DNA from 4 places in the Aminiphilus circumscriptus DSM 16581 genome. Region 3 is predicted to be linked to each of the others. Evidence: riboswitches for the same ligand, from Rfam matches in the RefSeq annotation. Region 3 holds a riboswitch; each other region holds the start of a gene.
The links. A riboswitch is a leader RNA that binds a small molecule or an ion and turns the genes downstream of it on or off. The one in region 3 is predicted to bind molybdenum cofactor.
Positions count from the first base shown of each region.

Region 1: it holds a riboswitch for molybdenum cofactor, as region 3 does, so the genes downstream of both, K349_RS0106190 (ABC transporter substrate-binding protein) here and K349_RS0103330 (molybdopterin-dependent aldehyde oxidoreductase) in region 3, are expected to answer to the same signal.
Region 2: it holds a riboswitch for molybdenum cofactor, as region 3 does, so the genes downstream of both, K349_RS0106280 (cupin domain-containing protein) here and K349_RS0103330 (molybdopterin-dependent aldehyde oxidoreductase) in region 3, are expected to answer to the same signal.
Region 4: it holds a riboswitch for molybdenum cofactor, as region 3 does, so the genes downstream of both, K349_RS0106255 (response regulator) here and K349_RS0103330 (molybdopterin-dependent aldehyde oxidoreductase) in region 3, are expected to answer to the same signal.

Region 1 covers NZ_JAFY01000002.1:1,179,939-1,188,884, forward strand. Annotated here, with positions in the region: gene K349_RS0106165 (ABC transporter substrate-binding protein) at 1-821, shown strand, start outside; gene K349_RS0106170 (ABC transporter permease) at 1,010-1,705, shown strand; gene K349_RS18585 (ATP-binding cassette domain-containing protein) at 1,702-2,781, shown strand; gene K349_RS0106180 (ABC transporter ATP-binding protein) at 2,895-3,686, opposite strand; gene K349_RS0106185 (FecCD family ABC transporter permease) at 3,686-4,774, opposite strand; gene K349_RS0106190 (ABC transporter substrate-binding protein) at 4,804-5,871, opposite strand; molybdenum cofactor riboswitch at 5,934-6,056, opposite strand; gene K349_RS0106195 (extracellular solute-binding protein) at 6,087-6,932, opposite strand; gene K349_RS0106200 (putative sulfate/molybdate transporter) at 7,135-8,259, shown strand; gene K349_RS0106205 (ABC transporter substrate-binding protein) at 8,278-8,946, opposite strand, start outside.
Region 2 covers NZ_JAFY01000002.1:1,200,622-1,206,491, forward strand. Annotated here, with positions in the region: gene K349_RS0106275 (molybdopterin-dependent aldehyde oxidoreductase) at 1-2,024, opposite strand, end outside; molybdenum cofactor riboswitch at 2,254-2,379, shown strand; gene K349_RS0106280 (cupin domain-containing protein) at 2,459-2,905, shown strand; gene K349_RS0106290 (hypothetical protein) at 3,102-3,320, opposite strand; gene pruA (L-glutamate gamma-semialdehyde dehydrogenase) at 3,666-5,294, opposite strand.
Region 3 covers NZ_JAFY01000002.1:565,919-574,864, reverse strand. Annotated here, with positions in the region: gene K349_RS0103360 (Rossmann-like domain-containing protein) at 605-1,474, shown strand; gene K349_RS17735 (thermonuclease family protein) at 1,471-2,295, shown strand; gene pruA (L-glutamate gamma-semialdehyde dehydrogenase) at 2,517-4,133, shown strand; gene K349_RS0103340 (GlcG/HbpS family heme-binding protein) at 4,589-5,026, shown strand; molybdenum cofactor riboswitch at 5,138-5,258, shown strand; gene K349_RS0103330 (molybdopterin-dependent aldehyde oxidoreductase) at 5,475-8,204, shown strand; gene K349_RS0103320 (pyridine nucleotide-disulfide oxidoreductase/dicluster-binding protein) at 8,484-8,946, shown strand, end outside.
Region 4 covers NZ_JAFY01000002.1:1,192,333-1,200,369, reverse strand. Annotated here, with positions in the region: gene K349_RS0106275 (molybdopterin-dependent aldehyde oxidoreductase) at 1-514, shown strand, start outside; gene K349_RS0106270 (cupin domain-containing protein) at 659-1,108, shown strand; gene K349_RS0106265 (pyridoxal phosphate-dependent aminotransferase) at 1,105-2,265, shown strand; molybdenum cofactor riboswitch at 2,552-2,670, shown strand; gene K349_RS0106255 (response regulator) at 2,769-3,497, shown strand; gene K349_RS0106250 (XdhC family protein) at 3,620-4,456, shown strand; gene K349_RS0106240 (NADH-quinone oxidoreductase subunit NuoE family protein) at 4,925-5,410, shown strand; gene K349_RS0106235 ((2Fe-2S) ferredoxin domain-containing protein) at 5,427-5,825, shown strand; gene nuoF (NADH-quinone oxidoreductase subunit NuoF) at 5,858-7,651, shown strand; gene K349_RS0106225 (NADH-dependent [FeFe] hydrogenase, group A6) at 7,671-8,037, shown strand, end outside.

The DNA.
Region 1 (8,946 bases), 610 kb from region 3:
TCGTCGTGGCCGTCTCGGTGTTTGTCGCGCTTCCCGCCAGTGCGGCAAAGGAAGTGCGGCTCTCCAGCACCATCGGCCCCATCGACGCGGGCATCGTGAAGGTTTTCGCAGACACCTTCGAGAAGAAGACGGGGATCAAGGTCGTCTTCGAGGGGGCAGGAACGGGAGCGACCCTCGAAAAGGCCAAGACGGGGAACTTCGACATGGTCATGGTCCATGCCCGGAAGCTGGAGGACAAGTTCATCGCGGACGGGTTCGGCATCGACCGGCGGGATGTGATGTACAATGATTTCGTCATCCTCGGCCCCAAGGAAGACCCCGCGGGTGTGCGTGGAATGAAAGATGCCGCCGAGGCGTTCAAGAAGATCGCCGCTGCGGGTGCGCCTTTCGTGACCCGGGGGGACAATTCGGGAACCCACGTGAAGGAAATGGAAATCTGGGAAAAGGCGGGCATGAAGCCCGAGGGCGACTGGTACATCCTCTACGAGATCGGCAAGGCGGGCAACAAGGCCACCACGGAGTTTGCCAACCGCCGGAACGCCTATGTCCTCATGGACCGTGCCACGGTACTTACCCTGGGGAAGAGCATTTCCCTCGAGGTGCTCGTGGAGGGAGATCCCTTCCTGTTCAACTACATCGCCGTGATCCGGGTGAATCCCGACAAATTCCCCGGCCTGAACGTGGCGGAGGCATTGGCCTTCACGGACTGGCTCTGCGGTGACGAAGCCCAGAGCATCATTAAGGAATTCGGCGTGGACAAGTACGGGCAGCCGCTCTTCTTCCCCAATTCCGACGAGTGGAAGGCGAAGCATCCCCAGTAGACCTTCCTGGGGGTGGTGGTCCCGGTTTTTCCGAACGTGTCGGATCGCCGGCGGGGGCCGTTTCCTCTGCCGGCGATCCGTTTTCAGAGGTGAAAAAAACTCTTCTTCATGGCGTCACGTGTACCGAGGGGCGGGAGGATCGTCTTTCCCGCGAGGTGTTTCCATCATTCCGTCTGGAGGGAGTCTCCATGGACTATATCGCTGAAGGTGTTCTGCAGGCTCTGTCGCTCCTTCTTGCCGGCGACGAGGAGACCTGGGACGCCATTTTCACCACGATGAAGCTCTCGTCCCTCTCCATCGCAGCCAGTCTCGCCCTGGGCATCCCTCTGGGTTTTCTTCTGGGGTACGCGGAGTTTCCGGGGAAAAAGATCTGCCGCGCCGTGGTGGACACGCTCCTCGCCCTGCCCACGGTGGTCGTCGGGCTGCTCGTCTACGCCTTCATTTCTCGGAGGGGCCCCCTGGGGGAACTGGGACTCCTTTTCACGCTTCCCGGTGTCGCCATCGGACAGGTGATCCTCGCGCTTCCCGTGGTGGTGGCCATGACGGCCACCGCGGTGGAGAGTCTGGACCGGCGCCTTTCCCTTACACTGCTCACGCTGGGGGCGGGGCGGAGTCAGCTCGCCCTGGCGAGCCTGCTCGAATCCCGCTACGGCGTGCTCCTCGCGGCGGCGAGCGCCTATGGACGCATCATCTCCGAGGTGGGGGTCTCCATGATGATCGGAGGCAACATCAAGTGGCACACCCGGACCATCACCACCGCCATCACCCTCGAGACGGGAAAGGGGGAGTTCGCCATGGGGGTGGCCCTCGGGCTGGTTCTCCTCCTGGTGGCCTTTCTGGTGAACGGGTCCGCGTCGTTGCTGCGAAGGAGGGGGCGCGCATGACCGGAGACGCCCTCTACGAGGTCCGGAATCTCAAACGCGCCTACGGCACGCAAACTGTGCTCGACGTGGCGCATCTGGTCATTCCCGAGCGGAGCGTCGTGGGCTTCGTCGGTCCCAACGGCAGCGGCAAGAGCACGCTTCTCCGGATCCTCGCCTTTCTCGATCCGCCGAGCGGCGGTTCCCTGTCGTTCGGAGGGCGGATGTTCTGGAACGGCGGCGACGGCGACGCGGAGGGGCCGAGAAGCGAGATGGCCCTGGAGAATGCCCGGAGCGAGGTCACGCTGCTCCTGCAGGAACCCTACCTCCTGAAGCGAAGCGTCTTCGAGAACGTGGCCTACGGGCTGCGGGTCCGGGGCGGCCTCTCCGGGGAGGAGATGCGCGAAAGGGTCTTTGGAGGATTGGAGGCTGTGGGGCTCGACCCCGAGCGATTCGCCTCCCGCGCCTGGTATCAGCTTTCGGGAGGCGAGGCCCAAAGGGTGGCCCTGGCGTCGCGCCTCGTGCTGCGTCCCCGGGCATTGCTGCTCGACGAGCCCACGGCGAGCGTGGACGTGCAGAGTGCGGCGCGCATCAAGGAAGCGGCGCTGCGCGCACGGGACGAATGGGGAACCACCCTTGTGGTGGTGAGCCACGACATCCTCTGGCTGAACGAGGTGGCCGACGAGGTGGTCCATTTCTACGGAGGTAAGATCGTCGGCGTCGGCCCGGAGAACCTGGTCTCTGGCCCCTGGGAGGAAGAGGCGGGAGGGATGGTGCTCCGTCGCCTGACGGACGGTCAGATCCTGCGTGCGGCCCGCCCCTCCGGAGGCGTTTCTGCGGACGCGGTGGCCGCGGTGGATCCGGGTTCGCTTCTCCTCGCCCTCTCCCTTCCCGAGGGTATTTCCGCCCGCAATGCGCTTCGCTGTTCCGTCGCCCAAATGCTCTACGAAAACGGCACCGGACGGGTTCTCGTCAAGGTTGTCGCGGGTGGGCTCTCCCTCACGGCTCGGCTCACCGCTGAAGCCGTGCGCGAGCTGGGGCTTCATCCCGGCCAGGAGGTCCTGACCATCGTCAAGGCCACGGCCTTCCGCTGGCTCTGAGCGCACGTGCAGGGGGTGGCGCGGAGGGAACGCGTGCTTGTCCGGGCGGAGCGTTTTCCTGTAAGGAAGGGACGAGCGTCACTGCGAGCGTGTGCGCGTGCGCAGCGGCACTTCTATTTTCCACTTCGCAGGGGAACGCAGCCCTTGGTTTCTCCCGAGGGATCGGCGACGATGCGAACCGCTACACCGTAGGTGTCCAGAATTGCCTGTTCGGTGATCACCCTTTCGGGTGATGCGGGAGGCGAGAGGTGTCCCTCTTTCAGGATGGCCGCGGTGGTTCCCGCAAGGAAGGCCTGCTCCGGTGCGTGAGTGGACATGAGCACCGCCATTCCCTCGCCGGCGAGGCGTCGCAGAATCTCCAGAAACCGGATCTGGTTTCCGAAATCCAGATGGGTCGTGGGTTCGTCGAGGAGAAGAATCCGCGGTTCCTGAGAAAGCACCGAGGCGAGGAGCACGAGCTGGCGTTCCCCGCCGCTGATTTCCGTGTAGGGTTTTGCCGCCAGGGAAGAGATGCCGAGGCGCTCCAGCGCGGCCCAGGCGATGCGGCGGTCTCGGAAGCCGGGTTTGCCGAGATAGGAAAGGTGGGGCGTGCGCCCCATGAGCACCACGTCGAGCACCGCGTAGGGAAAGGACGGAACGTGGTGCTGGGGAACGTAGGCCACGTGTCGTGCGAATTCCCGGCGGGACAGGTGTGCTGTCGGGGTCTCCCCGAGGTGGACGCTTCCCTCCCGGAGCGGAAGAAAGCCGGCGATGCATTTCAAGAGCGTGGACTTTCCCGTGCCGTTCGGCCCCAGAAGACAGAACACCGCTCCCGGCTCCAGGGAGAAACTCACGTTCCGGAAGATCCACCGGAACTCGTCGCCGTGCCCGTAGGCGAAGGCCGCGTTCCGCACCTCCAGGCGCATCACCATCCCACCTTTTTCCGTGAGAGCATCCAGGCGAAGAGCGGTGCGCCCACAAGGGCGGTGAGAATTCCGAGGGGGATCTCCATTGCCGTGGCCGCCCGGGCGCAGTTGTCCACCAGAAGGAGAAAGGTGCTGCCCAGGGCGAGGCAGGCGGGAAGAAGCCTCCGATGGTCCGGTCCTACGAGGATGCGCCCCACGTGGGGGATGACGAGCCCCACCCAGCCGATGATTCCGGAGAGGCAGACCGACGAGGCCGTGACAAGGGTGCAGATCGTGAGGATCATTGCCCGCTCCCTTCCGGCGTTCACGCCCATGGCCTTGGCCTCCTCGTCCCCCATGGAGAGAATGTTCAGGCGCCACCCGAGCAGGAGCAGCAGGAGCGTTCCGCCACCGATGAAGGGGCCCACGGCGCGAAGGTTCTCCGGCGTCACCCGTGCCATGGAGCCCATGAGCCAGAACACGATGGCGGGAAGTTTCTCGTAGGGATCGGCCACGAACTTGATCAGGGACGTGAGGGATGAGAAGAAGGCCCCCACGATGACTCCTCCGAGGATGAGCACGAGTGTCGGTGCTCCCCGGTAGAAGCGACCGATGCCGAAGGTGAGCGCCACGGCGAGGATGCCGAAGAGCAGGGCCGAGAACTGGAGCACGAAGAGGCTTTCCGAGAGGAGGATCGCCAGAGCGGCGCCGAATCCGGCGCCGGAGGCGACGCCCAGGAGGTAGGGTGAGACCAGAGGATTGCGGAACACGCCCTGAAAGGCCGCTCCCGAGAGGGAAAGCCCCGCTCCGACGAGCATGGCCGCGGCGATGCGGGGAAGGCGCAGCCGGAAGAGTACCGTCTCCATGGAACTCTCCCAGTCCGGGGAGAGGGGAAGCACCCGGGAGGCGAAGATCTTCAGCACCGTCGGCAGTGGGATGGGGTAACGGCCGATGGCGAAGGAGACGAAGAAGAGAACCGTGGGCAGGAGAAAGAGGAACAGAAGCGTTTTCTTCGGAACGCCTGGAGGTCCGAGGAGTTCGCCGCCGGATGCGTCGGAAAGGCTCCCCGGATCGGAGGAGGCGGAGAGATCCGGGGAGTTCTTGGGCACGTCCATGGCGTTGCGGGGACGACGGATGCTCAGTGTTCCCCCGAATAGGGAACGCCGTAGAAGCGGGTGTAGAAGTCGTTCGCCGCTTCCTGGAGATCCACGTCGGCGAAGAGGTCCGGATAGAGTTTCTTGGCCATCCACAGCTCACCCAGGGCCATGGACTCCGGGCAGGGGTGTCCCCAGGGTTTCACGTACTCCGGCGTGAGGTAGACCTTGCCGTCTTTCACGGCGTCGAGCTGTGCCCAGGTTCCTCCCGCGCGGATTTCGTCGAAGACCTTGCGGTACCGGTCCTGCACGAAGATGACCTGGGGTGCCCAGAGGAGGATCTGTTCCATGGAGACCTGCTGGTAGCCGTCGAGTTCCGCCGCCACGTTTTTGCCGCCCGCCCGGTCCATGATGACTCCGGTGTATTTGCCGGAGCCGTAGGTGTACAGATCGGGGTTCGCCATGTAGCAGCGGATCTTTTTCTCCTCGGGGACGTCGGCGAGGCGCGTGCCCACCAGCGCGCGCTTTTCCATGATGTAAGCGGTGAGTTCCGCCGCCTTGTCCTGGGTGCCGAGGACCTCGCCCATGAGGGCGATGCCGTCCTTCATTCCCTCCGTGTAGGCCTTGTCCGGATCGACAAGCTTTGGGTTCAGCCGGGAGGCTTGTTCGTAGTCCGCCCGGTAGAACGAAAAGGCCACCACGGGGAGTCCCGCCTTTTCCATTTGTTCGATGAACTCCTTGGGGAAATAGTGGGTGACGATCACCAGGTCTGGCTTGAGGGCGAGCACTTCCTCCACGTTCACGGCCCGGAGTCCTCCGGGCATGGGCAGCTCATTGAGTTTGGGCCAGACTTTGAGGATCCCCTCGGAGAGGTCCTTCTTCCACGTGTCGAGAATGCCCACGAGACGGTCTCCCGCCTGCATCTCGAGCATCAGGTTGAGCGCGTGATGCTGCAGGCAGACCACGCGCTCAACCTTGTCCGGAATTGCCACGGTCCGTCCTAGCTGATCCGTCACGGTCCGCGCCGCTGCGGGAAGGACCGTGACGAACAGTGCCGCTGCGACGAGAAGCGCCGTGAACCCCTTTTTTCCGATGCTGCCGTGCCTTGTCATTGCGTCCTCCACTCCTTTCGGGAAATAAAAAACGCCGCCTCCGGGGCAGGAGGCGGCGTCAGAATGAGCGCCGCTTCCTCCTTTCCAAGCGGGAGGCGCACCTGTTTCCGGGTACGCCCATTGGCCGTTTCCCCTAGGCGGTGGTGGACGCCCTTAGGGAAGACGGCTCGGAGGCCGTTTTCGCGGGCAACTGTAACATGCATGCAGGATTGACGTCAAGACGCGGTGCCGATTTGGGCGGTGAAGGGAATAAAGCCGCGTCTTTCGAGAATCGCCGTTCCTTCCGGCGAAAGGAGTAGTTCCAGAAACGCCTCCGCCGCTTCGGGATGTTTCGCGCTTTCGGGAATCGCGGCGCCGTAGACGATGGGTTCCCCCCGCACGGTGATCGTTCCTCCCAAGGTATGGAGTTCCACCGAGGCCTTTTTGTAGAACGGGGCGTGTCGAGGATCGCCGAGGTTGATCTCCCCGGGAAGCGGGACGGTGCGGAAGCCCAGATCCACCGAGGAAGAGCGGTAGCGTATCATGTAATCGATCACGCCCGAACGGGCCATGGCGTTGATCTCGTGGGTCGGCGTCTCCGCCGGCAGGACGAGGCGCCGGGGGTTGTCCAGAATGCGCGCCGCAAGCCCGGGACGTCCGTAGTGGAGTTCGGCGAGCTGCAGCACCATGAGCGTGCGGTAGCCGCCTGGGTCCGCGTCGGGGGGCGTGGAGGCGAGGCACACCTCCGGGTCGGCGAGAAGCTCGAACCAGTTCGCCTCGTTCACCTGTTCGGCGAACCGGGAGGCGCCGGAGAAGCTCAAGACCTTTGCGTTGCAGGCGAAGCGCACGGCGCGGATCAGTTTTCCGCTTCCGCGGAGCAGATCCTCGATGTTTCGGTAGTCCGCCGTGAGATACAGGTCGCAAGGCGATCCCCGGAGGATTTCCTCCGCCAGAGCGACGCTGCCTCCACCTCTGCCGAGAAGGGAGAGATGCGGAAACCGCTCCGCGAGACGGTGGCGCAACTCTTCCATCACTCTGGAAAGGCTCCCCGCGTGCAGGATGTGCAGTGTCGTTTCGTGCATGGCCGTGCCTCCTCGTATGCCGTGTCATGGTTTCCCCCGCTCCGTTTCTTGGCGGAACGGCTGCATTGCCATTCCGTCGGCAGAGTCGCTTCGCCGATTCGAAGACGATCCAGTCCGTAAGGAATCCCGCGTGTTGACAGAGTGGTGTCGCAGTGCCTAGAGTGGATAAAATCACGCTTCTTTCAAGCAAGGGGGAATCCCCGTGAAATATGGCTCCTTCGAGTTTTCCCTGCGTGAACTCGCCGGTTCCATGGGTGATTTCGGCACGCTCTTTCCTCTCGCGGTGGGGTACATGGTGACCTGTGGCCTCGATCCGTCCGGTTTTCTCGTCGTGATGGGTCTCGCCAACATCGTCACGGGTCTCGTGTACCGTCTGCCGCTTCCCGTGGAACCCATGAAGGTCCTTGCCGTGACTGCCGTGGCGGGACACTGGCCCCCCTATCTGGTCTTCGCATCGACCTTCACCATGGGGCTCGTGTGGCTCTTCTTCGCCGCCACGGGTCTCATCGACCGCGTTGCCAAGATCACGCCTCCCTCGGTGGTGCGGGGAATCCAGGCATCCCTGGGGGTGCTCCTCGCCATGGAGGCGCTGCGCCTCATCGACGGGGACCTGCTGCTCGGCGTCGCCTCAGTTCTCGTGGTGCTCCTGCTTCGGGACAACGCCCGCGCCCCCGCGGCGCTCGTGCTCATGGGCATGGGGGTGGTCATCCTCGCCGTGCGGGGAGATCTCGCGTCCCTTCCGGGAATTCGATTCTCATTGCCCCCGTTGACGGGCTTCGCCCTGGGAGACATGTGGCATTCCCTGGTCCAGGGCGGTTTCGCCCAGATCCCCCTCACGGCCACCAACGCGGTGATCGCCACGTCCGCCCTCATCAGCGAATACTGGCCGGACCGGCGGATAAGCGAACGACGCCTTTCCCTGAACATGGGCATCATGAACTGCGTCGGGGCCTTTCTCGGCGGTTTTCCCCTCTGTTCCGGCGCGGGAGGGCTCGCGGGGCAGTACTACTTCGGCGCCAGGACGGGCGGGGCCAACATCATCGAGGGAGTGCTCGAGGTCACGCTCGGGCTCTTTCTCGGCAGTTCGCTGGCACGGCTCTTCGAGCGCTTTCCCGGCGCCATCATCGGCGCCATGATGCTCCTGGTGGGGCTCCAGCTCACCACGTCACTGGTCCTCGTGAAGCGCGACCGGCATCTGCTTCCCCTCCTCGCCACCCTTTCGGTCTCTCTGGCGACGAACATGGCCTTCGGCTTTCTCGCGGGGCTCTTCGCACACCACATCCTGCTCCCGCGCATTTCCGGCGATGAGAAAAAACCGGAACTCTGACACGATGCCTTCCGTGTGTCAGGGCAGCGCGTACAGATCCTCCAGAGGCAGAGGCGCGGAAAGGATTTCCGTGTCGAGAAGAAAGGTTTGCACATGTTCGAGATCCTCTCTGTCGGAAGGACGCAGCGTCGGATCGTAGTCAGAGCGTTCCGCCTGAGACCGGAGGGCTTCAATGGAAAGCCCCGTCTCTTCCGATGCCAGACGAAATGCCTCCTCGGGGTGCTCCCGCAGAAACGCCACTGCCTCCGCACGGACCTCGAGAAGACGCCGAATCAGATCGGGGTGTTTTCGAGCGAAGTCTCCGGTGGTCACGAGATAGGTGATTCCCCCGATCTTTCCCTCTCCGTTCGCGAGAATACGGGCTCCCGCCGCGGCTGCCCGATCCGCTGCCGTGCCTCCCAGAGCCGCCGCATCCGTTTTGCCGCCGAGAAGGACCGTCAGTACTTCGGGTTGCGCCAGGGAAAGCAGTGTTACCGTGGACGGCTCGATTCCCTCCTGACGAAGAGCCTCATGCAAGAGCTGATGCGGCAGAGTTCCCTTGGGACATGCCACGGTTTTTCCGGCCAGATCCGCCACGGTGCGGATCTCCGGTGCGGTGGTGAACAATGCGAATGTCTTGGGCGAGCGGGCACTGACGCCGACGATCCGGAGATCGAGTCCCGCGGCCGCGGCAGGCAGCAGGAGCGT
Region 2 (5,870 bases), 630 kb from region 3:
ACGCAGCCGATGTCCGCGCCCTGGCCATGATCCTCCCAGGTGTTGTAGAGGATCACGCCGTCCCTGGTGAGTTCGATGTTGCTGGTCGCGTCGTCCGGGCCGTCATCGTTGGAGTTGTAGATGCCGATGGCGATGCCCACGCCCCGTTTGACCTCGGCGGTGGAGAGAGCGGCGGCGCGCTTTTTGGCGATGTTGTAGTAGGGGCGGATGCGGGTGATCATGGCCTGAAGCGGATAGACCTCGGATTTCTGTCCGCTCGGGAAGGTGTCTCCCGGGCGGATCAGATTCTTTTCCCGGAAGTCCAGGGGATCCATGCCGCACTTCTCGGCGAGCATGTCGATGGCGGTTTCGCAGCCCCAGTAGGTCTGGGGTGCGCCGTAGGCGCGGAAGGCGCCGCACCAGCGGTGGTTGGTGAAAAAGGTGTAGCCGCACCCCCGGAGGTCATCGACATGATAAGGAGCCAGGAAGAACTGGCCGCCCTTGTTGGTGAGGTCTTGGCTGGACTCGGAGTAGGGGCCGTGGTCCACGTACCAGGTGTGTTCGGCGCCGACGATCTTGCCGTTCTCGTTCGCGCCGATGCGGATCTTCATGAGGAAGGGGGAGCGTTTGGGCGTCCGCACGATGTGCTCCTTCATGTTGAGGCGCATGTAGACGGGGCGTCCCGTGGCGAGCACGCACGCGGCGATGAGGTGTTCGTTCGTGGGGGCCACCTTGTAGCCGAAGGAGGCGCCCATGTTGTTCTGGATCACCCGGAGCTTGGAGGGCGCGAGGCCGAGACCGCGGGAGATCATGAGGAGGTGGCGGTAGACGCAGATGCTCTTGGTCTGGACCGTGAGCCGTCCTTCCTCGTCGTAGTAGCCGAAGCCGCAGTCGGTTTCGAGGGTCAAATGAGGCTGGCGGCTGCTGTAGAATTCCTCCTCGAGGATGTGCGCGGCCTTGTCGATGGCCGCTTTTGGATCGTTGCCCTTGATGAGGGGGCGCTTGTTGAAGCAGTTCCGGATGCCGTCGATCTCCTCGATTTCGTCGTAAACCTTGGGGGCGTCGGGCTTCATGGCGTCCTTCACGTGGAGAAGGACGGGCAGTTCCTCCAGCTCGACCTTGACGGCCGCGGCGGCCTCCCGGGCCTGTTTCTCCGTGGCGGCGCAGACGATGGCCACGCACTCGCCCCACTGGCGGATCTTGTCACCCTCTTCGACGATCATCCGTCGCTCCCATCCGTCCGTGGTGGCCGTGGGAGATCCCACCTGGCCGCGGATTCGGTTGGTGCCCTTGTTGGCGAGAATGTCCCCGGCGGTGACGATCTTGGCGACGCCGGGCATCTTTTCCGCGGCGGCGATGTCGATCTTCTTCACTTTCGCATGATGCGTCTCGGGGCAGACCGGCACGGCGAAGAGAACTTCCTCGGGAAGTTTGGTGGCGGCGTCGTCACCGAAGTCCCACGTGCCGGTGACTTTGTAGACGGCGTTCGGGCGGGGATAGCGGCTGCCCCAGACGGAATCGCCGGGCTTGAGCATCTTCGCCAGGTCTTCCATCTCCTTCTCGCCCCGGAGCACCGCGGCGGCGTCCATGACGGAATCCACGATCTGCTTGTAGCCGGTGCAGCGGCAGGCCGTCCAGTGCTTCTGCAGCCAGTCCCGCACGTCCTCCCTCGTGGGGGAGGGGTTTTCGTCCAGGAGCGCCTTGGAGGCCATGATGAATCCGGGTGTGCAGAAGCCACACTGGAGACCTCCATGAACGATGAAGGCCCACTGGAGCGCGTGGAGTTTCGTGGGGGTGCCGATGCCCTCGATGGTGAGGATTTCCGCGTCTTCCGCGACACTCTTCCACGGAACGATGCAGGAGCGGACCACCTTGCCGTCCACAATGACGTTGCACACTCCGCACTGGCCGCAGTCGCACCCGATCTTTGTTCCCGTGAGTTTGAGCTGGTTTCGGATGATCTTGGCGAGCTTCTCCTCCGGATCCGCGATGACGCGATTTGGAATTCCGTTGACCCGAACCGTCTTGACGTGATATTTCTGCATGGCTCTCCGTGCCTCCTCGCAAATGGTGTTGGCCTCTTTCTGCTTCCTGCCGCAGGGCATTATGTCGAATCCAGTATGCGGAGTATGTGTTGGAGGGACAAGATTTTGTGCGAATTGTGCTCCATTTTGGCCTGTTTTGGCCGGAAGGCATTGCGGGAAACCTTTCACCGCAGGGGTTGACAACGAAGGAGTTGTTGGGTAATGTAATGAATAAGACAAAAAAGTATTCAGTATACAAAACCTCCGAGCCGGATCTTCCTAAGGGTGCGTTGGCGCCTAGGGAAACCGGACGACAGGGTGCATCCGGAAACGGATGTGCCTCCCGCTTTCGGAAAGGAGGATGCGTCGGCACTTTTCCTTCTCCGTGGTCCCGGGGAAGAAATGTCGTGTGCATCTTCCCGGCGGGACCCCGCAACGGAAAGAGGCACGCATTCATGACGACCCGATCTCTCCTTCGCTCGGAACTCCTGACGGGCAATCTCGACGACCTGCCCGCCCATATCCTTTCCTCTCTTGCGCCGGAGGCCACGAAACGAATGGTCTTTGCCCCGGGGCGCCATTGGGACGACTATGTGCTGCGCTATTTCACCCTGCCTCCCGGCTGTGCAACGCCCTCCCACCGGCACGAGTGGGAACATCTGGTGGTCGTTCTCCGCGGGCGAGGCAGGATGACGGTGGAGGACGTGCGGATATCGCTGGACCAGGGAGCCTGGGGCTATGTCCCCTCCGGGGCGGAGCATGTCTTCGAGAATTCCGGCGAGGAAGAAGAATTTGCCTATCTCTGCATCGCCCCCGTCGAGGCGGATCCTCACGCCATCAAGACGCTGCGCAGAACTCCTTCCAAGGAACGGCGGGATTTCGGAGGCGGAGGGTTCTTCTGAGTGGTTGCGTTGCCCGTGTGTCGTTCCGGCTCCTCCTGTTTTCGCCCTCTCCGACGAAACAGGGTTTCTCGGGTCGTTCTCCCGATACGTTCCGAATCCGTGCCGCCCGAGCCCTTTCTTTTTCGGTTGTTTCCGGGAAGTTCTCTGTCCCCGAAAAGGCCCCTTCTTCCGGAAGGACTGGTTCCTCTTCTCTCCGTCACGTAAACGGATGAAGTGACCGGAGACGCAGGAGAACCTGTACCTGCACTCCGGGGAGGAAATATTCGTCCATCGCCTGTTCCCGACCGATTTCCCCGTACAGGAGCGTACCGTTCACATCCAGAGCGACCGAGACCATGTCGTCCCTTTCCACGATGCTGCGCACGGAAGCGGAAAACCGGTTCAGCTCCGGTCCCGGCGGGGCCGTTCTTCCCACTCCCACCATCTCGCGAGGCGTGGTTGGAGGCGGACCATGGCCTCAACGCGGGCCTGGTGTCGAATACGAAAGAAGATAAAGAACTTCTGCAAAAGTACGAATGATCTGTGCCGTCGGATGTCGAATGCCATGGCAATTTTTTGCGCAATATGTGCACATGGCTCTGCCTCGGTAAGTGAGGAATGGCGATGAGGCATGGAGAGGCTGGAGAATATGCTTTTTCGTCGCGGCGAGAGTACCGGCGAAGGAAAGGAGAAACGGGCCACCCGTTCGTGCGGTGGGTGGCCCGTTCCTGTGCATGGAGCGGCGGAACGGAGTGGGCTCCAGGTTTGGCTGCGGTGATGTTTACTCGCTCTGAAGAAAAGGATAGGTGAAATCCCTGGGCGGAAGAAGCAGTTCCTTGATGGTGCGCAGGGATGTCCAGCGAAGCAGGTTGTAGGATGCCCCGACCTTGTCGTTGGTCCCCGAGGCGCGTGCGCCGCCGAAGGGCTGGTCTCCCACCATGGCGCCGGTGGTCTTGTCGTTGATGTAGAAATTGCCTGCCGCATGGCGCAGAAGATCCTCCGCGGCAAGGATGGCCTGTCGGTCCGTGGCGAAGATGCTTCCCGTCAATCCGTAGGGAGATGTGGCGTCGCAGAGGCGGAGCGTTTCCTCGTATTTTTCGTCGTCGTAGAGATAGACAGTCAGCACGGGGCCGAAGAGTTCCTCCTCCATGAGGCGGAATTTCGGGTCCGTCGTGAGGATCACCGTGGGTTCCACGAAGAATCCTCTGCTGTCGTCACAGGTACCCCCGTGGACGATTGTCGCGTCCTGGTGGTTTTTCGCGTAGGCGATGCTCGAGCGAAGCGTCTCATAGGATGTTTTGTCGATCACCGCGCCCATGAAATTTCCGAAATCCTCGATATCGCCCACCTTGACGCGGGAGAGCTGGGAGTGCAGCTCCTCCTCGACGCTTCCCCAGAGGGATTTCGGGATGTAGGCCCGGGACGTGGCGGAACATTTCTGCCCCTGGTATTCGAAGGCGCCCCGGACGAGTGCGGTTGCCACGACCTGCGGGTCCGCCGACGCGTGCACCATGGCGAAATCCTTTCCTCCGGTTTCGCCCACGAGGCGAGGGTAGTTTTTGTAGGTTTCGATGTTCGCCGCCACGGTTTTCCAGATCCGCCGGAAAGCCCCGGTGGAGCCGGTGAAGTGGACTCCCGCGAGATCGGGATGGGTCAGCAGCAGCTCCATGTCCTTGGAGTCGCCGGGGAGGAAGTTGATGACTCCGTCCGGAAGCCCCGCTTCAAGGAAGACCCGCATGACGAAGTGGGAGGAAAAAACGCCCGTGGAAGCGGGTTTCCAGAGGATCGTGTTGCCCATGAGAGCCGGCGATGCGGAGAGATTGCCGCCGATGGCGGTGAAATTGAAGGGGCTGATGGCGAAGACGAATCCCTCGAGAGGGCGGTAGTCGAGCCTGTTCCAGGCGCCTTCTCCCTGATGGCCGGGCTGGACCGAATAGATCTGACGCATGTTGTGCACGCCGAAGCGAAGAAAATCCGAGAGTTCGCACGCGGCTTCGATTTCCGCCTGGTGGGCGGTCTTGCTCTGTCCGAGCATCGTCGCCGCGTTCAGTGTCATGCGGTAGGGTCCGGAGATCAGCTCCGCGGCGCGGAGGAATACGGAGGCCCTGTGGTGCCAGGGAGTTCTGGACCATGTTTCCCATGCCGCCCGGGAAGCCTCCACGGCCTGCCGGAGTTCCTCCGGGCCCGCCTTGTGATAAGTGGCGAGCACTGTGCCATGTTCGTGGGGAATTCGAATTTCCCCCAGTCTTCCGGTGCGGATTTCTTTTCCGCCGATCACGAGAGGAATTTCAAGATGCAGAGAGCGCAGCTCCTTCAGTGAACGACGCAGGGCTTCCCGCTCCAGGGAGCCGGGCGCGTAGGAAAGGACCGGTTCGTTTTTCGGCGGCGGAACGACAACAACTCCGTTCATGAGATTTCCGACCTCCCAATTTTGTCGTATCGGCACACTCTCTCCGAAAGAGTGCAATGTGGGCAACCGTGTACCGGGAAGGATGATACATTGGGCCTGGAAAAAATGCAAGTTAGTTGCATTGCATCCAAAATATCTGAAAAACGAGGGGGAAGCTCTGAACAAAGATTTTTCGCTTTTCCTTGACTCGGGTCGCGTCAGGCTCTGCGAGACGCCCTGCGGGGGCTGACGCAGCCTTATTCAGAGACTCCGAAGGAATTTATCCGGATCATGACTTGGGAAACCCCAGCCCGGGAAGAGTGACACGATGCCGATCGGCTCCATATGTGGTTGGAGAATTTTTCGGAAGAAGCGTGCCTCTCGGAGTGCGCGGTGTGTCGGGAATGGAGGCGCCGGTGGAGGACGTCATGGAGAGGGTGCTCTGTTCGTGCGGAAGGCCGTTCTCTTTCTGTATGTGTTCTGTATTCTGAATAAAGGCCTTTCGCTTTCCCTTGACTCGGGTCGCGTCAGGCTCTGCGAGGCGCCCTGCGGGGCTGACGCAGCCTTATTCAGAGATTCCTTTGGTCTGTCGCCGGA
Region 3 (8,946 bases):
TTTTAGGGAATCTCTGAATAAGACTGCTTCAGCCCCGCAGGGCGCCTCGCAGAGCCTAATGCGACCCGAGTCAAGGGAAAGCAAAAGGTCTTTATTCAGGGCTTCCCTAGCTTTTCACGACGATTCCCCGATGCGCTTTTTTTCCTCAAAAATCCGTCTTTCAAGGACTTCTGAGCGCGCAACATCGCGTGCGCCGACATTGCACACACCCATTTCAAAAGTGGTGAGGCAAAAACCGCCGCGATGACGCCGTTCTCCTCGTATGAGCATTTCGTGTGAGCATTTTGCTCCGTTCTATGTATGAAGGAAGGGTTACACGCTTCATCAACGACGTAATCATCAACGACGTAAGATGAGGAATCGAGAAGATCGTTTGTTTCCCAAGGTGTCTTCGCATCTGCGACGAAGATCGGCCTTCGTTTCACCTTAATGACGGACCTTTCTCATCCTTCAAGAGGAGGTCGTTCACGAGAAGCGCAATGGAACTTACCCGGAGATTTTTCAAGGTTTTGCCCGTGTCTTTTTCGAAAAATACGGTACCATAGGAACCACGGGATGATGTGGGCGTTCAGCCAAAAGCCCCCATCACGAGAGGGAGGACCTCATGCGACTGTACGAGAAGATCCTCGACCACATCCGCAGCATTCCCGACGGCGTCGTGGAACGACTCGTTCTCGGATGGCACGGAAGCTGTGTGCTTCTCCGGGACGGGCGATGCGGCATCGGCACTGTTCCATTGCCCGGCCACGAAGTGCTCCGCAGTATCCACTCCCATACGGAGAACCTTCTCCGCCAGAGCGCCCAGGGATTGGCGGAACTGCTCGTCTCGCCCTTTCCTCAGGAGTTCGCCGCGGCATCCGCGGCGGCGGCGGCGCTGCTTCCTCCTCCGAAAGAGGGTTTTCCTCTCGAAACACTCCGGTTCCTTCCGCGAGGGGGAAAGGTGGCGCTCCTTGGTTATGATGCGGAACTGGTTCCGCTTCTTCGGGAGTGGGGATGGAGCCTGGCAATCTTCGACGACCTTCACTCCGCTCCCGATGTCTTTCCCGCCTGGTCGGGAGCGCACCTCGCCGGATCGTGCTCCTGGGCATGGATCAGCGCCGAAGCGCTTCGGGACAGACAGATTCTCTCTCTCATGCCCACGTTCAAGTCCATGGAAGGATGCATCCTTCAGGGTCCTGGAATTCCCTGGTCGCCGGAAGTGCTGGTGGAGGCGGGCATTACACACCTCCTCCTCCCCTCCTGGTCCAAAAGAGACTTTCCTTCCATTCTCACATATATCGAGGCAGGAGGAAATCCCTTGTCCTGTCCTTCCGTACTCTGGCGCCTCCATTCTCTTCTTTCCACGTCTTCGTCGTCGCTTCTTCCCTTTCCTCCGGAAAGAAGCGACAACCCTCACGCGTCACAGACAGAGACAAGGCAGGAAGCGGTGAAGAACGAAACGAGCTTTCCTCCGAGAGGAGGGCCTGCTCCGTGAAAAGAAGCACCATGCCGTCAAACATCCTGCGAAACCGTCGCAAGGTGAAATCACTCTCAGCGCTTCTCCTCGCACTTCTCGTCGCGACCGTTCATTTTTTTGACAGAGGAGACGCCTCTCTCGGCCTTGTCACAGAGGTTATCGACGGAGACACCATCGTCGTCACCACCGAGGATGGAAAAAGCGAGAAAGTTCGTTACCTCCTCATCGACACGCCGGAGCTGCACCATCCCACCCGCGGAGAAGAGGAACTCGGAAGGATCGCCGCGTTGGAAAACAAAAACCTCGTCCTGGGGAAAAAAGTCCGACTGGAAGAGGACGTGGAACGCCGGGACCGTTATAACCGCCTCCTCGCCTATGTGTGGACCGAAGGACCTGACGGCGAAGTGCTCGTCAATGAGGAACTCGTTCGGCGAGGAGTGGCCATGCCGTTCACCCTGCCACCCAACGTCCGTTATGTGGAGCGCATTCGCGACGCCTTTCGGGAAGCCCGAGAACAGCGACGTGGTCTCTGGAACGCCGCCGCGGGGCGACATTTCACGGGAGAACAGATCTGGGCGGAGCTGCCCACTCTCGCAGGCTGCTTCGTCACGCTGGAGTTCCGCACGGCAAGAGTGGAAAAGAAGGGAACGCGCTCTCTTCTCCTCGAAAAGAAAGGACACACGGCAATAGTAGTCTACGAAAGTGACAGACCGCACCTCCCCTCTCTGGACATGCTTGCCTCGGGTAAATTGGTCTTGATGGGAAAGGTCCAAACAGGACGGGAAGGAGCGGAAATCATTCTCAGAGATCCCACTCAGATCGTGACTTTGAGCCCATAACATCTGTGCTTTTTTCGGCATTTTTCTCGAAAAACATACCCCTACAAAGAAACAACATGATGACGCATTCTTCTTTTGACTTCTTTTTCCACAGGCATCGTTGGGCGTGACAATTCGGTAACGACAGCCTCTCGAAGGCTCTTTTCTCCATAGATATCCACATTTCTTATCCACATATCCACACCCCTGGTGGAATCTGTGCATAAAGGAGGAAGAGTTCCATGTGGAAAATGGATCGTCCCAAAAACGACGCGGATGCTCTTGTGACCTATGGCCCTGGTTCCCCCGAGCGGGAACGCCTGCTCGCGGAACTGGAACGAGTGAGGAAAACACCCCGGGAGTTGCCCTGTCTCATTGGTGGGGAAAAAGTGTACACCGGCAAAACGATTCCGCTTCGCGTTCCCCACGATGCGACACGTTTTCTGGGAAACGCGCATCTCGCAGGACCGAGGGAACTCGAGGCCGCTGTGGAGAACGCTCTCGAAGCATGGAGAGATTGGTCCACCACACCATGGTATCAACGAGCGGCGGTTTTTCAACGTGCCGCGGACATGCTCGCCACGGTGCGGCGCACCGAGCACATCGCCGCCATCATGACCAATCTCTCCAAAACACCCTTCGAGGCGGAGATCGATCTCGCGGAACTCGTGGATTTCTGGCGCTTCAACGTCTTCTACCTCCACGAGATCTATCAGGAGCAGCCCCTTCAAGGACGGATGGAGATCAACCGTTTCGACTGGCGTCCCCTGGAAGGGTTCATCGTCGCTGTCACCCCTTTCAACTTCTATTCCATCGCGGGAAATCTGCCGACGGCCCCCGCCATGTGCGGCAACGTCGTCCTCTGGAAACCCGCGAAGAGTGTCCTTTACGCAAACTATCTCATCATGGAACTCCTCCTCGAGGCGGGACTGCCGCCGGGAGTGGTGAACTACGTCCCCTTCTCCAGCGCCGACGGAGCCACGGTCCTGCGCCACCCTTTCCTGAGCGGTCTCCATTTCACCGGAAGCTATGCGACCTTTCTCACCCTGTGGCAGACCATCGGCTCTTCCGTCGAATCCTATCGCTCTTTCCCCCGCGTGGTGGGGGAGACCGGAGGAAAGGATTTCATCTTCGCCCACGCGTCGGCGGACCCCATTGCCCTGGGAGCGAATCTCCTGCGCGGCGGATTCGAACTGCAGGGACAGAAATGTTCCGCCGCTTCCCGGGCCTATATTCCCGAGAGCCTCTGGGGCAGCGTGGAGGAGTACCTCCGGAGAGAGGTTCCCCTCATCTCCATGGGCCCCGTGGAGGACCTGGGCAATGCCATGGGAGCCGTCATCGACGAGGAGGCATTCCGCAAGATCAAGGGCTATCTCGACTACGCCCGGAACCATCCCGAGGAATACACACTTCTCCTGGGAGGCGGCTGCGACAACCGGAAGGGATGGTTTGTGGAACCCACGGTTATCCGCACGTCCAATCCACGAGGGAAGCTCATGACCGAGGAAATCTTCGGTCCCGTGATCACCGTCTACGTCTACCCCGACGACGCCTACGAGGAGACGCTCCGCCTCTGCGACGTCACCACGGAATACGCTCTCACGGGGGCTGTTTTCGCCGGGGACCGCGCCGCCATCGCCACGGCGGAATGTCTCCTCCGGCACGCCGCGGGCAATTTCTATATCAACGACAAGCCCACGGGAGCCGTGGTGGGGCGTCAGCCCTTCGGAGGATCTCGTCATTCCGGGACGAACGACAAGGCGGGATTCTGGAACAATCTCACCCGGTGGCTCTCACCCCGGAACATCAAGGAGACCACCGTTCCCGCCACGAACTGGAGACGCCCCTTTCTGGGATGACCTTCTCCCACCCCGGGCACGCCACGTCTTCAGACGCGTACTCAGGGTGGGTTCGTCCACAAAAAACCTCTTCCTCCGCAGAGGAGCGCACGCGAATCCGCATCTGCTCCATGGCCGGTGAACTGGTACGCCGCTCTTTCCGCCCAAGAAACGCATCCTTCTTCAAAATTCGAAAACGGCGCCCACTCCAAAGCGTTGTTCAAAGGACTCTTCGAGACGGGAACTCTTTTGTCCAGTTTTGTTCTTTTTTTAGGATAAAAATCTCGAAAAATTCTTTTTATTTGATTGTATATTGACGTTTTGCATCAATATCTTGCCACCCTTTGATTTCGTGCACAATATACATCTTCAAAAGAAAACCGTCTCTTCTCAAAATCACTTGACAGAATTCTTCATTCACAGGAAAATATTTGCAGTTCCATGAGTTTTTCCATTCACAAAGGAGGAGAACAACGATGGCTGTGGATGTTTCCAAGCTTCAACTTCCCGGAGATCTCACCCTGAAGCAGGCCCAGATGGTCCTTGAGGCCGCCCTGGCCGACGCAGTCGCCCAGGGCGTGCCCATGAACATTGCCGTGGTGGATGCTGGGGCCAACCTGAAAGCCTTCGCCCGCCAAGACGGTGCGTTCATCGGCAGCGTGGACATTTCCATCAAGAAGGCAAAGACCGCTCGCTTCTTCAACATGACCACCCGACAGCTCGGCGCCGCATCTCTCCCCGATGGTCCTCTCTACGGCATCGAAGTGTCCAACGACGGCGTCATTATTTTCGCCGGCGGCGTTCCTCTGAAGAACAAGGACGGAGTCATCGTCGGCGCCATCGGCGTCAGCGGCGGCACCATCGACGAGGACGAGCGTTGCGCCGACGCAGGAGCGGCGATTCTTCTCAAGTAAGCCGACCGCTGAATTCCCGGAGCGGGAGAAAGTTCTCTTTCCGTTTCGGAGAATCAGACTGAAAGGGACATAAGCGGACCCTTTCGCTCGGTATCAGGTATTACAACCGAAAATAAAGAAACCTTCCGAGCTGCATCGCCTACAAGAGCGATCTCACGGCATGCAGCCGTTAGGGTGTGTCTGGAAACGGACACGCCTCCCGTGTTTGGCAAGGAAGGCGGAGAAGAATGTTCTTCTTTCGGGACTGCCATCTTTGCGCACGGGCAGTCCCTTTTTGTTTGGAGGTGATGAAAGAAGGACATGTCACCAAAGCGACGGGCGTGAAAAGGCGGGGAATGGAAGCGCAACGCATCTTCTGCGCCAATCCCATGAAACAGAACGAGAGCGCACGAGTGAGCCGGGAAATTACAGGACACACAAAAAAGAGTTCAAGGGAGGTTGAAGAACGGTGATTCAGAAACGTTTCTTCGTCAACGGCGTGGAGCGCAATGTCATTGTCGATGGGGAGGACACCCTGGCGAAGGTATTGCGGGAACAGCTCGGTCTCACGGGAACCAAAGTGGGATGCGGAACGGGACATTGCGGCTCCTGCAATGTCATTCTCAACGGGAAACTGATTCGTTCCTGCGTGTTCAAAATCAACAGAATCACCGAAGGGGATTGCGTGACCACCGTCGAAGGCATCGGCACACCGGAAAAGCTGCATCCCCTCCAGAAGGCTTGGGTCAAGTTCGGCGCAGCCCAGTGCGGCTTCTGCACGCCCGGCTTCATCGTCTCCGCAAAGGCACTTCTCGACCAAAATCCCAAGCCGACCCGGGAAGAGGTCCGGGAGTGGTTCCACGTGAACCGGAACGCCTGTCGCTGCACGGGGTACATCCCCATCGTCGATGCCGTGATGGCCGCGGCGAAGGTACTTCGTGGCGAAATGAGCGAGAGCGAGCTGGAATACCGCCTCCCCGAGAACGGCCGTATCTGGGGCGGCACCTATCCACGCCCCACCGCGGTGGCGAAGGCCACGGGAACGCTCGATTACGGCGCGGACCTCGGATTGAAACTTCCGGAGGAGACGCTGCAGCTCGCGCTCGTGCAGGCCACGGTGAGCCACGCGAACATCCGGGGCATCGACACGTCCGAGGCGGAGAAGATGCCCGGCGTCTACAAGGTGGTCACCCACAAGGACGTGAAGGGGAAGAACCGCATCACGGGACTCATCACGTTCCCGACCAACAAGGGAGACGGCTGGGACCGGCCCATTCTCTGCGACGAAAAGGTCTTCCAGTTCGGCGATGCCATCGCCATCGTCTGCGCCGACACCTACGAGAATGCCTGCGCGGCGGCGGAGAAGGTCAAGGTGGACCTGGAGATCCTTCCCGCCTACATGAGCGCCCCCGCAGCCATGGCGGAGGACGCCCTGGAAATTCACCCCGGCACGCCCAACATCTACTACATTCAGAACCTGGAGAAGGGCGACCCCACGGGACCGATCTTCGAAACGGCCGCCGTCACCGTGGAGGACGATTTCTACGTGGGAAGACAACCCCACATGACCATCGAGCCCGATGTGGGCTTCGCCTACATGACGGACGACGGAATTCTCAAGATCCACTCCAAGACTATCGGCGCCCATCTGCACCTCTACATGATCGCCCCAGGGCTCGGCGTGGAACCCGACAAGATCGCCCTCGTGTCGAACCCCATGGGAGGCACCTTCGGCTACAAGTTCAGCCCCACCATGGAAGCCCTGGTCGGCGCGGCCACCCTCGCCACGGGAAAACCCTGCTTCCTCCGGTACACCTACTTTCAGCACATGACCTACACGGGGAAGCGTTCGCCCTTCTTCGTGAACATCAAGTACGCCGCCGACAAAGAGGGCCGACTTCTCGCCATGGAGACGGACTACAACGTGGACCACGGCCCCTATTCCGAGTTCGGCGACCTGCTCACCCTTCGAGGCGCCCAGTTCATGGGCGCGGGCTATAATATTCCCAACATCAAAGGGACAGGACGCACGGTGTGCACAAACCACGCCTGGGGCTCCGCCTTCCGCGCCTACGGCTCTCCCCAGTCCCTCTACTCGTCGGAACTTCTCATGGATGAACTGGCGGAGAAACTCGGCATGGATCCCTGGGAGATTCGCTTCAAAAACTGCTACCGCCCCGGCGCGACGAACCCCAGCGGTCAGGAACCGGAGGTCTTCAGCTATCCAGAAATGCTCGAGGCACTGAAACCCCGGTACGAGGCGGCGAAGAAAAAGGCGGAGAAGGAATCCACCGACACAATCAAGAAAGGTGTCGGCCTCGCCATGGCCTGCTACGGCTGCGGGCTCGACGGACCGGACAGCTCCGAGGCCTGGGCGGTGCTCAATCCCGACGACACCGTCACCATCGTCTCCGCCTGGGAGGATCACGGTCAGGGAGCGGACATGGGCGCCATTGGCACCGCCCACGAGGCACTGCGCCCCTTGGGCATCACCCCGGACCGGCTGCGCTTCACCTGGCCCGACACGTCGCAAACACCCAATTCAGGTCCTTCCGGCGGCTCACGTCAGCAGGTGCTCACGGGGAACGCCATTCGCGTGGCCTGCACGGAAATGGTGGCGGGGCTCCGTAAGGCCGATGGCACCTGCATGACCTACGCGGAGGCTATCGCAGCGGGAAAACCCGTGAAATACGTGGGAAAATTCACCGTTCCCGGCGTGGCCTGCGATGAAAAGGGACAGGGAAAACCTTTCGTGGTTTACATGTACGGCGTCTTCCTCGCCGAGGTGTCGGTGAACACCGAGACCGGTAAGGTCACCGTGGACAAGATGACCCTCATGGCGGACATCGGCAAGGTGAACAATCGGCTCGTCACGGACGGACAGATCTACGGCGGCATCGCTCAGGGAATCGGCCTCGCTCTTTCCGAGGATTTCGAGGATATCAAGAAGCACTCCACGCTCCTCGGTGCTGGCTTTCCCTTCGCGAAGGACATTCCGGACAACATCGAGATCGTCTACTTCGAGAACTATCCGCGCGAGTTCGGCCCCTTCGGCGCGGCAGGAGTGGGGGAGCTTCCTCTCTCGAGTCCCCACGCCGCCATCGGCAATGCCATCTACAACGCCTGCGGCGTACGGGTCCATCGGCTTCCCGCCCGCCCGGAAAAAATTCTCGCGGGTCTGGGGGGAGAGCACGTCTAGACAAGGTCCCGTCCCTCCGTTCCCCCGCTTCTCCTCTGAGCGAGAAAGCGGGGGAACGGCTCTTCCGGAAACCCGGAGATCTCGATCCGGAACCGGTTTGCCAAGAAGCCCGAACGTTTCTAAACTCTTCCCGGAACGTAGTCTGCCGGCTCAATGGCCGTGTTTGTCGCGAATCCAGAACGCCTTCGAACCCGCATTTTCTGGAATTCTTCGACAACTCGCCGCCCTTCCCGGGGGGAGACGAACCGTCGGAAACGTCTTTTCCTTCGGAGGCGATCCATGGAACAGAATATGCTCAGGGACCTGGAGCATCGCTGTATTCAGGAAGAACCCCCTTACTGTCAGACTGCCTGCCCCCTCAAGGTGGACGCACGGGCTTTTTGTGCCGCCATGGCGCAGGAGCGCTTCGACGAAGCCCGAAAGATCCTGGCAAAGACCATGTCCTTACCGGACATTTTGGGGCGAATCTGCGACCACCCCTGCCAGAGCGCCTGTATTCGGGCCGAAACGGGGGGAGCAGTGGAACTCGGCCGGCTGGAGCGGGCCTGTCTCGAAAGGACAAGCCCCGCCGCACCGCCCCTGCGCCTTCCTGCCAAAGGCAAAACCGTCACCGTGCTCGGAGGCGGCCTTTCCTCGCTGGTCTGCGCCTGTGAACTGGCCAAGAAGGGGTATCGGGTCCTTCTGGGATTCACGGGAACGCTGCCGGGAGGGCGCCTTCTCTCCCTCCCCGAGGAAACGCTTC
Region 4 (8,037 bases), 630 kb from region 3:
GGCTACGCTCCGCAACAACGAGGGAGAGGTACAGCATTGCACCGACATGGACGGCGCGACGGGGCAGGGATATCCCTTCGCCAACCACATGTTCGGCATCTTCCTCGCCGAAGTAGCCGTGGAGACCAAGACCGGCAAAACCACCGTGGAGAAGTTCACCCTCTGCGGCGACGTGGGCAAGATCAACAATTTCCTCGTCGTGGACGGCCAGCAGATGGGCGGCATCGCCCAGGGCATCGGCCTCGCCATCAAGGAGGACTTCGTGGACGTGAAGACCCACAACAATCTTCTCGCCTGCGGATTGCCCTACATCAAGGACATCCCCGACGACATCCAATTGATCCACATGGAAACCCCCCGGGAATTCGGCCCCTTCGGCGCCGCCGGGACGGGCGAGATGCCCCTCTCCGCGCCACACGCGGCGGTGGGGAACGCGATCTACAACGCCGTGGGCGCCCGGGTGAAGGACCTGCCCATCACCCCCGAGAAAATTCTCGCAGCGATGAAGAAATAACCTGCTGGGCGCTCCGTCTCCGAGACGGGGCGCCCAGGGTTCCATCAACGATCCGTTTGGATCCTTCTCCGGGAAATGCGGAACCGTGTGACGACGGGGCCGCATCTCCCGGTCGTACCACTCCGCGAAAGGGAGGCGACAAACATGTCGGAAGAGACGAAGGTCGGACAGGGGGGGCTCGTCGAGGATCTGCCCCTCTGGGATGCGTCCGCACTGGCTCCGAACGTGCGGAAACGAATCATCTTCGGCCCCGGGCAGTTCTGGGACGACTACGTGATGCGCCATTTCACCCTGCCCCCGGGGGAGAAAATTCCTCCGCACAGACACGCCTGGGATCATTTCGTGCTCTCCCTCAAAGGGCATGGCCGTGTGGTGGTCCAGGGTGAATCGATCGATCTCGCGGCAGGACGGTGGGGACGTGTCCCCCCCGACGTGGAGCACGTCTTCGAGAACCCGGGGGACGAGGATTTCGTGTTCGTCTGCATCGTACCCGCCCACGGAGACCCCCACGCGAAGAAGACCGCCATGCGGGCCGAGCGGGCCGCCCGAAAGACGGCGAAAAACGACGCCAAGGAGGGGGCGGGGACACCGTGAGCCTGGAACGACACGTTGCCGTGAGGTTCTCCCGACTCGAACCCTCGGCGATGATGCAAATGTTCAAGGCCGCAGCGAAACGGACGGGACTCATCAACCTCACCCTCGGCGAACCGGACATCCCCACCGACCCACGCATTGTGGAAGCGGCCCGCCAGGCCGGGCTGGCCGGTGAGACACATTACGCCCAGAGCCGGGGAAATCTCAGCCTCCGAGAGGCCGTCAGCCGCCGTTGGGCAGATAAATACGGCTTCGTCCAGGATCCGGAGGAGATCCTCGTCACCACCGGCGGCTCCCAGGCGTGCTGGCTCGCCTTCCAGACCTTGCTCGAACCGGGCGACGAAGTCCTTCTGCTCGAACCCTACTTCACCTTCTACGCCCAGCAGGTCCGCTACAATCAGGGCGTCCCCGTGGCAGTCCCCTGCCGGAAGGAAAACCATTTTCTCCCCCTCGAGGAAGACCTGCGCCGGGCCGTCACCCGCCGAACAAAGGCGCTCGTCGTCAACTCTCCCTGTAATCCTTCGGGGGCCGTCTTCGACAGGGCGACACTGGAGGGCATCGCCCGCGTCGCCCTGGAACAGGACCTGTGCGTTCTCTCCGACGAACTGTACGAGTCCTACGTCTTTCAGGGAAGTCACATCCCCTTCGCCACCCTGCCGGGCATGCGGGAGCGGACTCTCACCATCGGGGGATTCTCCAAATCCTACGCCATGTGCGGCTGGCGGATCGGCTATGCCATGGGGCCGGAAGAACTCCTCAAACCCATGGACATCCTCGCCATCGTGCAGACCCTTTCGGTGAACAGCATGGTGCAGCGCGCCGCCGAATTCGCACTGAGCGAGGCTCAGGATGCGGAACGTGCCATCGTTGACACCTACAGGCGACGGACCCGGCACGCCGCGTCCCTGGCGAGAGAACTGCCCGGCGTCAATGCCGCACTTCCCAAGGGAGCCTTCTATCTTTTCGCCGACATTTCCGGAACGGGAATGAACGGAGACGCCTTCGCGCTCCGTATGCTGGAGGAAGCCGGTGTCGCCCTCATCCCGGGCATCGCCTTCGGCGAGACATGCGGTGACTTCATCCGCATCGCCTGCACTGTGGACGAGAAAAAACTGGAGGAAGCCTTCTCGCGCATGGCAGCGGTTCTCCGCTCCTGATCGACGCGCCGGAGAGCCGGCTGCGTCCCCTTCTTCCGCCGTGCACCGAACGAGAAAAACCCCGCCACGTCTCCTCGGGAGAATTGCGGCCAGCGATGTCCTCCATGCGACGCGGACAGCCTCGTCGCATGGAGTCCCGCCCGTTCTACGCGCCACGAAAACATCGCTCCGGAGAAATTGCTGCTTTGCCCCACTGTGAAAAGGCAGGGACACAAGAGAGAGGCCCTTTTCCCACTCATGCGGGGAAATTGCACGAATTCGGAGGATCACGTATAATGTATGTTCAAAATGATAGAGCCTCCGAGTCGACGTTCCTAACGGCCCAGGCCCACGGATGTCGACCGATAGGGTTGTCGTGGAAACGCGACCGCCTCCCGTGCGGAAAGGAGGAAGCCTCCTATGGTGCCCGGTTTCCCGTGCAATTTTTTTTCGTGTTTCGAAGCCGTTTTTCCTGCACTCGAGCGTATCGTCGGGTCAAGCGACCTCACCCGGGAGATTCGGTCATGAGAGGTCCGTTCGTACCCCATTCTCTCGACGCGATCGTCGCCGAACAGGATTCCTCCCAGAGAAGCCTCTATGCCGATCTGGTGCGAGAGCAACCCGGCTACCGCCTTGTCGGAGAAGTCGGTTCCGGTGAAACGCTCCTCTCCTTTCTCGCCGACGAACCTCCCCAGTTAGTGGTGCTCGACTTCGCCCTTCCCGGCCTGGGAGGACTCGAGGGCTTCCGCAAGGCCCGCAGCGACTATCCCCGGCTGGATTGGGTGGTCCTTGTCCGTCCGGAAGAGCCCGATGTGATTCGCGGCGCGATCTGTCTGGGCGCTTTCGACTGCCTCATCCGCCCCTTTCTTTCCTCCCGTCTCCGGGCAGCGCTCTCGGCATACCGCACATTCCATCGAGAACTGGTGACCCGCCGTACTCCCTGGCGGCAGGACGAACTGGATCACCTGGTAGGGCTGAAACGAGGCGCCATTCCCCCCGATTCGAGCGTGTTTCCCAAGGGAATTCAAAATCGCATCCTCGAGAAGGTCAAACGACTCCTCCGGGATGCCCCAGGGGGGCTCTCCGCCTCCGAAGCGGCGGAACATCTCGGCATGGGGCGCTCCACGACCCGGCGCTACCTCGAGTATCTCGCCGAGACATCCCAGGTGACCATCGATTTTGATGTAGCACCCGTGGGCAGGCCTTCGAAACGGTACGTGGCCCTCTCGGGAACACCACAGCGACACTGTTGAAACACTATCACGACGCCATCCGAAACACCGGAGAAACAAACACACCGTTCCTTTGGGACGACACACGCGACAAAGGGCGATGCAGAGTTGTTCATGCGATTCGAAGGGAGCGGAGAGTACCGATGAATCAGGCCATTCTCGAACAGATCATGAAAGACCTCGCCAAGGGCGTTCCGGGAGTTCTGTGCACCGTGGTCGACGTGGAGGGCTCCACACCGCGAAATGTGGGCGCCTCCATGTGGGTGAGCCCCGACGGAAGCATCTCCGGCACCGTGGGCGGAGGCGTCTTCGAACACCACACCATTCGAGAAGCATTGGCATTGCTGAATTCAGAAAGAGATCACGCCCTTTACAAGGAAGGACTTCACTGCGACGGATCGGATCCGAACAGCGCCGCCTGTGGCGGCGACATCTCCGTCTTTCTGGAAGTCGTCGGTCGGGAACGGGAACTCGTGATCTTCGGCGCGGGACACGTGGGCAAAGCCCTTGCCCAGGCAGGACAGTTCGCTGGATTTCGCGTCTTCGTCTGGGACGAGCGGGAGGAATTCGCCAACGCCGAAAACATCCCCTGGGGCACCACCATCGCCTGCCCCCTGGAGGAAATTTTCGACAGAGGGCTGAAGCTGCACGGACGAAGTTTCGTCGTCATCGCCACCAGAGGACACGCCCTCGATTCAGAGGTGGTAAAGACCATCGAACACTGCGACGCCGCCTACGTGGGCATGATCGGATCCATGCGCAAGATCGCCTTCGTTCGGAAACGCCTCCTCGACGAAGGAGTCTCGGAAGCCCATCTGAACCGTATCTACCAGCCCGTCGGCCTTCCCATCCGGGCGGAGACACCCGAGGAGATCGCCATCTCCGTGGTGGCGGAACTCATTGCGGTACTCCGCAAGGGGGATCTGTCCTCCCTCAGGAAGGGACTCAACGGAGGCAACACACCCGCAACGCGGGAATGAACCGAGAACACGGAACACCCCGTGGAATCGACGAAGACCGTCGGAAACACCTGTTCCTTTTCGAAGAAAAGCGGCGTTGCATTCTTCGCTGTAATACATATTATGTAAACCTGTTTCTCTCCATGAGGAAGGAGGAGGGCTGTATGTTTGATTCGGGTCCGTACGTGCGACATCCGACTCCGTAACACATTTCGCTTTCTCCCGCCTTCGAAGCCCGAATACACGTAAAAAAATCGCCCGAGCGTCCTTCTTGCAAGGCGAATGTGGGAATTCACCTTGCGGAAAGGAGGAGAGGCGTGTTTTTTTGCCTTGACTAGAGATTTTTTTCACGATATGGTGTATGCAGGGGATTGCAGGGCCGGTTTCGACATCTTTCCTTCGAAAGTGCCGAAACAGCGGGTGCGTGTCGTCGCAAGGCACCCGGGCGGAAATCATCCACCCCCTATTGAAGAAAAAGGAGGCCATGCAATGTGCACATGCTCTGTCAAAGAGGATCCGCGCTTCACTGAACTTGCGGATTTCATCGCCTCGCTTCCGGATCGGAAGGGAGAACTCATCACCGTCCTCCACAAAGCCCAGGGGATTTTCGGCTATCTTCCCCGGGAGGTTCAGGAATTCGTGGCGGAACACATGGAACTCTCCCTCGCCAAGGTCTACGGTGTCGTCAAGTTCTACTCCTTCTTCACCATGACACCCAAGGGACGTTTCCCCATTTCGGTCTGCATGGGAACCGCCTGCTATGTCCGAGGCGCCGAAGATATCGTGGCGGAACTGTCCAAACAGTTGAACATTTCCGTCGGAGGAGTGACGGAGGATGGAAAGTTCTCCCTGGACACACTCCGCTGCGTGGGGGCCTGTGGTCTGGCTCCGGTGGTCATCGTGGGGGAAAAGGTGTACGGACGAGTCGTGCCCAAGGACATCGAGGGCATACTCGCCGAGTACGCCCAAGCCTGATCCGGAGGTGAACATCATGTCAAAAATCCAATCCCTCGATGCTCTCAGAAAGCTTCAGAAAGAACTCACCAGCGCCACGGATCTTCGCGAAAAAGGGCAGAACATCGAACGGCTCGTGCAGGTGAAGGTCAGCATGTCCACCTGCGGCATCGCCTCCGGGGCACGGGAGACGCTTGCGGAGTTCATGCGCCTTGCGAAAGAGCGGGGACTGACGGAGATCGTCTTCACCCAGACGGGATGCATGGGCTACTGTCACTCGGAACCCACCGTGGAGATCACGCGCCCGGGAGAAGAGCCCGTCGTCTATGGCAATGTCAAGGGCGACCGCATCCGGGAAATCCTTGACAGCTACATTCTCCGCGGCGAAATGGTGGACGGGATCATTCCCACGGCCTACCGGACCATCCACGAATGAGTCGGACGGACGCGAAAGGAGAACCACAACCCATGCCGGAAATCAAAATGCACCTCCTGGTCTGCTGCGGTACCGGCTGCATCTCCTCCCAGAGCGACCGGATCGTGGAGAGCCTGAAAACCGCGCTGAAAAACCGCAATCTGCAGGACGAGGTGAAGGTGGTCCTGTCGGGATGCTTCGGCTTTTGTGAAAAAGGTCCCATCGTCAAGGTGGCGCCGGACAATACCTTCTACGTCCAGGTCCGCCCCGAGGACGCCCAGGAAATCGTGGACGAGCACGTTCTCAAGGGACGCAAGGTGCATCGCCTGCTCTACGTGGATCCCAAGACGGAAGAGCATATCGCCGATTCCAAGCACATGGGCTTCTACAAGAAACAGATGCGCATCGCCCTGCGGAACTGCGGCTTCATCGACCCGGAGAACATCAACGAGTACATCGCCCAGGGAGGCTACCAGGCCCTCGGCAAGGCACTCTCGGAGATGACGCCCAAGGACGTCGTGGAAGAGATGAAAAAATCCGGCCTCCGCGGTCGGGGCGGCGGCGGTTTTCCCACGGGACTCAAGTGGGATTTCGCGGCGAAACAGCGGGGGGGAACGAAGTACGTCATCTGCAATGCCGACGAGGGCGACCCCGGTGCATTCATGGACCGCTCCATTCTCGAAGGAGACCCCCACTCGGTGGTGGAGGCCATGGCCATCTGCGGCTACGCCATCGGCGCACAAAAAGGCATGGTCTACATCCGTGCGGAATATCCCCTCGCGGTGAAACGCCTCCGCAAAGCCATCGACGACGCCCGCGCGACGGGCCTTCTCGGAGAGGACATTCTCGGAACAGGATTTTCCTTCGACATCGAACTCCGCTACGGTGCGGGAGCCTTCGTCTGCGGCGAAGAGACGGCCCTGATCCGTTCTTTGGAGGGCGAACGGGGCGAGCCGACGAGCAAGCCGCCCTTCCCCGCCGAAAAGGGATTCTGGGGCAAACCCTCGAACGTGAACAACGTGGAGACCTTCGCCAATGTACCGGTGATCCTCACCAAGGGAGCCGACTGGTTCGCTTCCATCGGAACCGAGAAATCCAAGGGGACCAAGGTCTTCGCTCTGGCGGGAAAGGTGAACAACGTGGGGCTCGTGGAAGTGCCCATGGGCACCACGCTTCGGGAGGTCATCTTCGACATCGGCGGAGGCATCCGGGACGGCAAAAAATTCAAGGCGGTCCAGACCGGAGGTCCCTCGGGAGGATGTCTCACGAGCAAGCACCTGGACACGCCCATCGACTTCGACAACCTTATCGCGGCGGGCTCCATGATGGGCTCCGGCGGCATGATCGTCCTGGACGAGGACAACTGCATGGTCTCGGTAGCCAAGTTCTACCTGGAGTTCACGGTGGACGAGTCCTGCGGCAAGTGCACCCCCTGCCGCGTGGGCAACAAGCGTCTCCATGAAATTCTCGAGAAGATCACCCAGGGACACGGCACTGAAGAGGACCTCACCCTTCTCCGCTCTCTTGCGCAGACCATCAAGGACACGTCCCTCTGCGGCCTCGGACAGACCGCGCCGAACCCGGTGCTCTCCACGCTGGACAACTTCTGGGACGAATACGAGGCCCATGTCCGGGAGAAACGCTGCCCTTCGGGGAAATGCAAGGCGCTGCTCTCCTTCGTCATCGATCCCGAAAAATGCAAGGGCTGCACGCTCTGCACACGGGTCTGCCCCGTGGGAGCCATCACGGGCAAGGTGCGGGAACCTCACCTGATCGATCAGGAAACGTGCATCAAGTGCGGCGCCTGCGCATCGACCTGCAAGTTCGATGCCATCGTCAAGAAGTGAAGATCGGAGGAGTCGTAGAATGCCGGAATCGATAGTGCATCTGAAAATAGACGGAAAAAACGTGGAGGTCCCCAAGGGATCGACGATCCTGGACGCGGCCCGCAAGCTCGACATCGACGTGCCGACCCTCTGTCACTTGAACCTCGAGGGAACGCCCATGGTGAACAAATCCGCCTCGTGCCGCATCTGCGTTGTGGAGGTCAAGGGACGGCGCAACCTCGCTCCCGCCTGCGCCACTCCCGCGGACGAGGGGATGGAGGTCCGCACCAACACGATCAGGGTCCTCAATGCGCGCAAGACGGTTCTCGAACTGCTCCTGTCGGACCATCCGAAGGACTGCCTCATCTGCGCCAAGAGCGGCAATTGCGAACTCCAGGAACTCGCGG